3 regions of the Caldibacillus sp. 210928-DFI.2.18 genome follow, and region 3 is predicted to be linked to each of the others. Evidence: predicted binding sites of a transcription regulator. Region 3 holds the regulator's gene; each other region holds the start of a gene.
What was found. The regulator Rex, encoded in region 3, represses fermentation and respiration genes when NADH is low (regulators of the CRP and FNR family bind a similar motif). The targets are predictions, from matches to a motif close to TTGTGAAATATTTCACAA.
Positions count from the first base shown of each region.

Region 1: LIZ98_RS01490 (cytochrome ubiquinol oxidase subunit I) is a predicted target of Rex. The motif match lies at 1,836-1,853, and genes of this name have one in related genera.
Region 2: LIZ98_RS04430 (formate/nitrite transporter family protein) is a predicted target of Rex. The motif match lies at 1,867-1,884, and genes of this name have one in related genera.

Region 1 is NZ_JAJCHL010000003.1:4,680-7,970, forward strand. Features, by position in the region: gene cydB (cytochrome d ubiquinol oxidase subunit II) at 1-271, opposite strand, end outside; gene LIZ98_RS01490 (cytochrome ubiquinol oxidase subunit I) at 262-1,668, opposite strand; gene LIZ98_RS01495 (MBL fold metallo-hydrolase) at 2,182-3,117, opposite strand.
Region 2 is NZ_JAJCHL010000011.1:43,645-46,935, reverse strand. Features, by position in the region: gene LIZ98_RS04435 (trypsin-like serine peptidase) at 1-113, shown strand, start outside; gene LIZ98_RS04430 (formate/nitrite transporter family protein) at 1,012-1,839, opposite strand; gene LIZ98_RS04425 (CsbA family protein) at 2,454-2,693, shown strand; gene uvrB (excinuclease ABC subunit UvrB) at 3,037-3,291, shown strand, end outside.
Region 3 is NZ_JAJCHL010000019.1:36,990-40,280, reverse strand. Features, by position in the region: gene LIZ98_RS06270 (ABC-F family ATP-binding cassette domain-containing protein) at 1-928, opposite strand, end outside; gene LIZ98_RS06265 (redox-sensing transcriptional repressor Rex) at 1,438-2,097, shown strand; gene tatA (twin-arginine translocase TatA/TatE family subunit) at 2,274-2,453, shown strand; gene tatC (twin-arginine translocase subunit TatC) at 2,465-3,205, shown strand.

The sequences.
Region 1 (3,291 bases), on a different contig from region 3:
GCAAAAGCAGCACGAATGGCAAATAATAGCCGCTAAAAAGCGTTGCATACCAATGTGGGAAAGCAGCAAACATCGCACCGCCGGCTGTCAGTAACCAAACTTCATTCGCATCCCAGTGCGGTCCTATCGTATTGATTAATACCCGTTTTTCCGTTTCATTTTTTGCTAAAAATTTCGTACTCATACCAACGCCAAAGTCAAAACCTTCCAAAAAAATAAACCCGACCCATAAAACGCCAATCAATAAAAACCACAATTCACTTAATTCCATTTAACAGCACCCCCTGCATTTGCATCAAAAGGATCTGTTGCGGTTGTGTCGTCTTTCAATTTTTCATGTGGTCCTTGTTTAATCGTTTTGATAAACAAATAAACCATCGCAACAGCGAGCAATGTATAAATTAATGAAAATGCAATTAACGAGAAGAGAATTTGTCCGGAAGAAACACTCGGTGAAACACCGCTTTCCGTTAACATCAATCCGTTTACTACCCAAGGCTGACGACCAATTTCCGACATTATCCAACCGGCAGAGTTAGCAATATACGGTAAGAATAAAGCTCCGACTAACCATTTCAAAAAACGTGTACTCGTTTCAAGTTTTTTCCTCCGTAGTAAAATCAAACCTATTAAGCTAAATAAAATCATTAAACCGCCGGCAGCCACCATAATCCGGAAGCTCCAGAATGTTGTTTTTACAGGTGGAATGTAGTTCCCTTCTCCGTACAAGTCTTCATATTGAGCTTGCAGTGCTTTCATTCCTGGAAGATCGCCGGAAAATTCACCATAAGATAAGAAACTTAATAAATATGGAACTTCCACTGACCAATTATTTTTTTGATTTTCCGTATCAATACCGGCAACGACTGTCCATGGAGCCGGGTCTGCTGTATTTTCCCAAATTCCTTCAGCAGCAGCCATCTTCATCGGTTGAGCCTCTACTAAATATTGAGATTGTGCATGCCCGGAAAAAGCAATCCCCAATGTTGATACTAACCCAACAATTAATGAAATGTTCATTGATTTTTTGAAAAACTCAATGTCACGTTTTTTAATCATATTCCAAGCTGAAATACCAATGAGTAAAAATGCTGCCGTACAAAGACTTGCGAAAATTGTATGCGGATACGCTACCAATAATTTTGGATTTGTTAACAAGCCTAAGAAATCATTCATTTCCGCACGACCATTGGCAATTTCATATCCAACCGGATTTTGCATGAATGAGTTAGCAGCCAGTATCCATAGAGCAGATAAGGCCGTCCCAATGGAAACTAACCAAATGCTGGCCAAATGTAGTTTTTTCGGTAACCGTTCCCAACCAAAAATCCATAATCCGATAAAGGTCGATTCCATAAAGAATGCAAGCAGTGCCTCGATTGCAAGCGGTGCCCCGAATACATCCCCAACAAAACGCGAATAATCAGACCAGTTCATTCCAAATTGGAATTCTTGAATAATCCCGGTCACAACACCGACGGCAAAATTAATTAAGAAAAACTTGCCCCAAAACTTGGACATTTTTTTGTACATTTCGTCCTTCTTCACCACATAAAGTGTTTCCATTACAGCAATGATGAACGCCAAACCGATTGACAGTGGAACAAAAATGAAGTGGAACAGAGTTGTTGAAGCAAACTGTATCCGTGCCAGTAACACTTCTTCCATTTCCGCTTTCCCCCCTTGAAATTTTCAGTTCATTTTTACCTAATCTTATTTAAGAATTATAATAACTTACATATTAATCATATAGGTTTTTCCTATCGCAATGGTGGAATTATTGTGGAGTTATTTTGGAAATCCTGTTACAAATTAGACATACCATTTCGTCCAATTTGTGACATTTTTTACAATTCGCGGCAAATAGTTACCTTTTTGTGATTTTTATCATAGAAAAGGTAAATTTCATTAATATAATTGAATGGCAATAATAAGAAAACTCGGCGATGGCAGAGCCGTAGTCAGCGAAAATACATTTTCGCTTGCGAGGTAATGCTACCGAAGCTTCTCTAGTTCACCGAAAAAATATAAATTTTTTCGGCTGCGATGTAATCCCACGAAGCTTTCCTTGTGCACTTATGCGTTAGGAAAGTAGAAATTGAAAAATTTATACTTTCCTGGCTCAAAAAACCCGAACCGGTAAACGGAAACCGATTCGGATCATTAAGCATATAACCTAATTCATTTTTTAACAGCTTTAAATTTAAATACGTTATTTTCCTCTATTCTCTCAATCTCTTTGTTCTTTTCCAAATAAATCAACCGTGTTAAGGAGGCCATAAACGGACTGACCATTTTTTCAAGACTTAATAAACCGTAAACATCCAAACATACTTCCAATGCCGTTTTTGCGTTCGTTTCAACCGATTGATAAACTTGTTGCAATCTTTTTTGATGGCTGTTCTGAATCTCTTCAACTCGACCTTGTAAATCGTAAATCATCTCGCCATGGCCGGGCAGTGCAATATTCGTTGGATAGGCATCCAGTTTTTTTAATGAATCAAAATAATATTTTAATAAATCCATCTCTTCTCCGACCCACAGACCTATCACCGGTGAAACTTGTTTTAATACATGATCACCGAGAATCATAATTTTTTTCTCACGGTTGTAAAAACAATAATGGTCGTATGCGTGACCGGGTGTCCAAATCACTTCATACATATCCATACCTAACTGAATGTGATCCCCTTCATCAAAAAATGCATCTGGTTCAAATTCATAGATAAAACGTGTATCCGGCAGTCGGTCCGGAACAAACGGAACACCGTGGCTCATCACCAGTTTTTTAAACCGTTCATTAAAATTAGGACGACGATATTTTTTTATTTCACCATAACTTAAATTGGCTACAACAATAGGAACCCCTTTTTCCTGCTGAAACCATTTGGCAAGTCCAATATGGTCTTGATGAACATGAGTGAGCACCACTTTTTCAATTTTATAACCGATCTCCAAAATTTCTTCCCATAAACGGATTGCTTGCTTTGAATACATGCCGGTATCAATTACCGTATACCCGTCTTCTCCTTTCAGTAAATAACAATTTGTCGCACCCATTCCGCCTGAATAAGTTACGACAGCAAGTTCAATATTTTCAGTTACTTTTTTTAGCATGGAATCCCCTTCTTAACTAAATCTGATTTTAAAAATTGATTATATTTTATCGAGAATTGCTGGTTTTTGCAAAAAGAGCAACCTGAAAAGCGATTCATTGAAATATTCTGCTTAAAAATGGAGATTTTTGGAATACTATAAGTGAGGTGAAGGGGATGTATAAAAGTCACGAAC
Region 2 (3,291 bases), on a different contig from region 3:
TCATTGGTGTACATAGCAGCGGTTTTTCTGATCGAAATGGTAATCCGGTGAGAAATGGCGGTCCAAAGATGAGCAGCTTTATGTTTGAGTTCGTTTCAAATGCGTTGAATTAATAATGGATAAAATACTGCACCTTTAAATGTTAGGGAGCACCAACATTTGGAGGTGCAGTTTTGCGTTCGCAAAATACTCAATAAAATGAGTGGGAGTCTGAGAAATGAACTGTTCATAAGTAATCAGTTATTTTGTGCAAAACCAAACTTTTACACGAAATGTGCCGAAAATCTTTTTTATCAACAAATCGGTATAACAAAGTTAATTTTTTGTTTAAGATATAGGATACAGATACTGAGGCAAGAATCCCGAGATAAAAACGAACTTTAAACAATTTTTCTTAGCGGAAACGAAAGATTAGGTGTTTTATGTCAAGGCTTGTAATATCTACTAAGGATGTATCATTCCCAAAAGTCCATTAGTCCTTTATACTAATTGGAGTAAAAGATTTAATGGAGAGGAATTAATTATGACCGTTACGAATGAAGAAATGATTGTTGAGATAAAAAGTTTGGACGATAAAGGCGCGGGACGAGCAACTTTATTTATGAGTCGCCTCAAACGATGAATTACCGCATTCTGATTGTCATCTAATTGAAAATGGTAGATCTATTCGCAAAACTAATCGACTTAAAAATAACTGTTTTTCAGCATTAGCATACATATTTGCTATTCGGATGATAATCTAAACAAATGTCTAATAATTGAATGAATGTCAAAAAAATAGACACTCTTTGCAATTATGCTGAAATTTAAGAAATGAACACGGCCGTCCAAAATTACGCCACACCAACTCAAATACCGTAAAAAAATGTCGACTGTATACATTGGTATCATATTGGCAATGCGATAAAGGTAAAATAATTTTATATCCATAAAAACCACCCAAATGAACAAAAGCAATAGGGTGGTTTTTAAAGGGAAAAAATAAAAGGAAAATGATCACCAAACGAATCTTTATTTAGCAATAATTTTCTGCTTTTCATCTCCTGCATATATTGGCACTTCTTTTTTAATTCCTTGCCTATTTACATACCAATTCGCCGCTCCGACAAACAATCCGCCTCCAACAATATTCCCAAGTGAAACAATGAGCAAATTAAAAGCCGCTCCTGTCAAGGTAATAGTATCCGGGTGAGGGACTGATAAAGAAATAGAAAATAATGCCATGTTGGCAATACTATGCTCATAACCGGAAACAAAGAAAGAAGTGACCGTCATCATGATCAACATAACCTTTGCTGCAAAATTGTCGGTTTGCAACGGGAGCCAAATGGCCAGACAAACAAGCCAGTTACATAGAATACCGCGAAAAAACATTTCCCCTGTCGTTAATCCAATCTTTCCTGTCACCGCACTAAATAAATAGTGGTCAGCTGGAATATCTTTAAATAAACCCGTCTGAACAAATAAAAAAGTAAAAAACAAGACGCCGATTAAATTTCCAAGATAGGTAACACCCCAAACATACAGGGTTTCTTTCAAGGAAGTCTTTTGATCCAGGCTGCCCATTGTCATGTACATCGTATTCCCGGTAAACAGCTCACCGCCACCAATCACAATTAAAACTAACGCTAGTGAGAAGGTCATCCCGCCGATTAAGGATGTGGCCGGTGATCCGGTTGCCCTGAATGCGTCTCCAATTCGAAAGGCAAAAACAACCGCAAACGAAATATAAACTCCTGCAAGCATCGCCTTTGTCCAAAATTTCTTTGGGTCATTTTTCAGCATATCGGCTTTTTTTACAGATGTATCAATGGCTGTACTTAATGCACTTGTAGACATAGAAAAACTCCTAACTTTTTTAATGTATTGTGATCAAAATCACAAGCAACATTAATATACCGATTTTTCTATAGTCAAACAATCCTTTTATAAAAAGTTTCTAAGATTGGTCATAATTTTGTTGTTAATCGTAAATAATTAAACCTTCTTTCCAGGAGAATAAGGAAAAAGATTATCATGTCCATTTTATGCAAGTAACAAGAACGGAAAGTTATCCACAGAGGAACCCTTTATATCCACAACTAATCAAAAATTATCCACATAATAACTGCAGTTAAGCACAGAAAAATCACAACTTATCCACATAACTAACAAAATTGTTCACGGTAGTTGGATAATGCACACAAGTTAGAAGTTAACTATAGAAAAACTACTTGGAAGATGTGGAAAAGTTATCCACAAGCGTTTAAACATACGAATCCGGCAAAATATGATAAAATATAAATTGTATTTTATAAAGCAAAAGCAGGGACTGGGAGTGGTTCCGACGAAAATATAAAAGCCGATCATTATGCAGTTGGTACTCATAAGATTGGAAAAATTGGAATAAAGATACGTGGAATGAACTTCGTCGGACTGACTCCTAAACCGATTATATATTTTGGAGTGAGGGTATGCTTGGAAAATTAATTGCCGGATTAATCTTTCCGTGTTTGTTGGTCATCTTATTTTCACGTGTAACTTATAATCATATCGTCGGATTGCTGTTAACATTGGCTCTGATTTCTGTGTCCGCATATAAAGGTTATACCCATTCATGGCCGTTGATTATTATTGATGGTATTTCGTTGACGATAGGATTTTGGTATTCAAAACGCATGGTAAAAAATTTTAAAAGAAAAAAGGAAGAATAAGGCATAAAATCGCTTATCACAATTTGTTAGGCGGTTTTTCTTTTTATCGGGGAATGTGGATAAGTTCTTCATACCCTGTGGATAAACAGTGTAAAAATTGTGTATAACGTTAATATTGTGGTTAATTAAATTTACAGCTGGGACTGTATCATTTGAAGTTTTTCTTGAGGCGTCCTTAAATCCGCGGAATGGGCATCCTCGTTGGAAATTTATACATTCGCCTAACCTATAAAAATTAAACGAATATTCGTTCGCAAAATAGTGGCTTTTCTGTTATGCTTTTGGTAAAATAGATTCTGTGAATGATGAATGTACGGACCCAAAAAATAATGGGGTGATTTAGATGGAAAAAACAAAGGATCAATTTCAGTTAGTGTCAAAATATCAACCTCAAGGGGATCAACCGCAAGCGATAAAAGAGCTGGTTGCGGGCTTAAAAAACGGCAAGAAACATCAAACATTGCTGGGGGCAACCGGTACAGGGAAAACTTTTACCATTTCTAATGTGATAAAAGAAGTGAATAAACCAACGTTAATTATTGCTCATAACAAGACATTGGCAGGGCAATTATACAGCGAATTCAAAGAGTTTTTCCCA
Region 3 (3,291 bases):
GTTTATCAATCATTTGCATTCGTTCCAGTGCTTTACGCCTGCTTTGTGCCCGTTTTGTTGTTGATGCACGGGTCAGATTCTTGGCAATAAATTCTTTCATTCTTGCTATCTCATCTTGTTGTTTTTCATACATTTTCAAGTCACGTTCATAATTCTCTGCTTTTTGGACTAAGTATTGACTGTAGTTACCGACATATTTTGTTAAAGTAGTCTGAGCGCATTCATAAACTTGGTTTACAAGCTTATCAAGAAAATAGCGATCATGGGAAACAATAAGAATGGCTCCATCATAAGATTGCAAATATTGTTCTAACCATGTCAATGTATCGATATCTAGGTGGTTCGTCGGCTCGTCCAAAATTAAAATGTCCGGCTTTGATAAGAGCAATTTTCCTAAAGCCAGGCGAGTTTTTTGTCCGCCGCTTAAATTGGATATTTTTGTCTCTTGATAATTGAAAGTGGAAAAATTAAGCCCGTGTAATACGGAACGAATATCTGCTTCATATTGATATCCGCCCAGTTCTTTAAATTCATGCTGTAAATAATCATATTCGGACAAAATTTGCTTGTATTTGCCTTCATCTGTATAAGTTTCTTCCTTTGCCATTTCCTGCTCAAGATTACGTAACCTTTTTTCCATGCTACGTAAATCTTCAAAGACAGTCAGCATTTCATCCCAGATAGTTCTGTCTGAAACGAGACCGGTATGTTGATCTAAAAAGCCAATTGTTACTTCTTTTGGCTTAATAATTTCTCCGGAGTCATAAGCAAGTTCACCGGCAATTATTTTCAGCAAGGTTGATTTGCCTGATCCGTTTCTACCAACAAGGGCAATTCGGTCTCTTGTATGAATTTCTAATTTAATATTCGAAAGGACAAGATCTGCCCCGTAATATTTATTTAGTTGATTTACTTGTAGTAAAATCATGATTTGCACCTCAACATTTCACAATAAAAATGGTCCTTTACCTGGAAATATAACAGCTTTGACTCTGTTTGCCTTTTAAAAGAATGAATGACTGACTAATTATTTTCAGAGTGAAGCGAATGGGAACATGCTGTTTTTGATTACAAAATAATCGATTCCTTCCTCTACCATAACATATCCAGTCGCTTTTCGATCCATCATTTCCGACATTTAAAGGAGATCCTGTAAATGTCATGTCAACAAGTCTATATAAAAATAGTACATGAAGGGGAGGAAAAATGGCAAATGGAGATTAAATGAAACTACCTACAAGACAGATGAAAAAAAATAGTGTATCATAGTAGGTGAATATGTTAACAAAAATAAGAATTGAGGAAGTGTACATGTTTATTTGTAATGTAAGCGTTCACAGTGTGCTTTGTATGCCTTATAAAAGAATTACTTCTATAGGGCAATGAAAGATATTATAATAGAAAAATAATAATTTTTCAGCATTGGAGGATTTTGACATGGAAACAGATCAGCTAAAAATTCCTAAAGCCACCGCTAAGAGATTGCCATTATATTATCGTTTTATTCAAAATTTGTACCAGTCAGGAAAACAAAGAGTTTCTTCTGCTGAGTTAAGTGAAGCGGTTAAGGTCGATTCGGCAACGATTAGAAGGGATTTTTCTTATTTCGGCGCGTTAGGTAAAAAAGGGTATGGATATAATGTTCAGTATTTGTTATCCTTTTTCAGAAAAATATTGAACCAGGATGAAATAACAAAGGTAGCCTTAATCGGTGTAGGTAATTTAGGTACAGCTCTACTAAAATATAATTTCACTAAAAACAATAATACTAAAATTGTCTGTGCCTTTGATGCAAACCAAGAAAAGGTCGATCAAAAATTTGGTGATATTACTGTTTACCCAATGGATTCACTGGAACAAATATTGTCAACTGAAGAGATTCAGGTTGTTATTCTGACCGTCCCGGCTCCTGTTGCCCAATTGGTTACTGATCGTTTAGCAAAAACAGGAATAAAAGGAATTTTAAATTTCACGCCAGCTCGATTAACTGTTCCGTCAAATATTCGTGTTCACCATATTGATTTAGCTGTTGAATTACAATCTTTTGTTTATTTAATTAAACATTACTCAAATGAGGAAGTAGTGGTTGGAGATTAATTTTTTAAAGTAGGGAAATGGTAGGTAACACTAAAAATTTATCTTCAAAACAACACCATATTTTGTATTGCAATAATTATGATTCATACGATATGATAGGAAAAAAGTTTTTGTAAAATCTTTTTTGGGTGACAATGAATGAATTTGAATGAGGTTGCTGGGGGAGAGGGAGAAACATGACAATCGGTCCGGGTAGTTTAATTCTCATATTAATCATGGCATTATTAATTTTTGGTCCGAAAAAGTTACCGCAACTCGGTCGTGCGGCAGGAGATACACTAAGGGAATTTAAAAATGCCACAAAGGGTCTTGCTGATGAAAATAATGGGAAGAGAAAAGATCAAGAAGGCAAGTAGGGAGAGAAGAGATGGAGAAAAACGAATTGACTGTAATTGAGCATTTCGTTGAATTAAGGAGACGGTTGGTTTTTATCGTTGTCTTCTTTCTTTTGGCAATGATCGGTTCGTTTTTTTTGGCAGAGCCGTTGATCATATATTTGCAACAAACTGATGAAGCGGCCAGTTTGGAACTGAACGCCTTCCGCTTAACTGACCCGCTAAAGATTTATATGCAAATCGCTTTTATCATTGCTTGTGTAATAACTTCACCTTTTGTTTTGTATCAGTTATGGGCTTTTATTTCACCGGGTTTATATGAAAAGGAAAAAAAAATAACCTTAGCCTATATACCTGTTTCGGTATTTTTGTTTTTATCAGGTATTTCGTTTTCATATTTTGTATTATTTCCGTTTATTGTTCGCTTTATGAAACAGTTAGGGGACCGAATGGAAATCAATCAAGTCATTGGGATCAATGAATATTTCCATTTTTTGTTACAAATTACGTTGCCTTTTGGTTTGTTATTCCAATTGCCGGTGATTATATTATTTTTAACAAGGCTTGGAATAATTACACCTGACTTTTTGTCTAGGGTGCGAAAATATGCGTACTTTATCTTGCTAGTCATCGCGGCACTGATTACACCGCCGGATATTCTCTCGCATATGATGGTCACTTTACCATTAATATTGCTTTATGAAGTTAGTATTTGGATTTCGAAGCTGGTGTATCGGAAAAAAATGAAGGAAGAAGAAGGGCTTGCTGTTTAAAAGATAAGAATTTTCCATTGTTTATTTTATCCATTTAAAAAATATAAAATTCCGGTAACGAAGCAACTTGAAGTGGCGGATAGGTT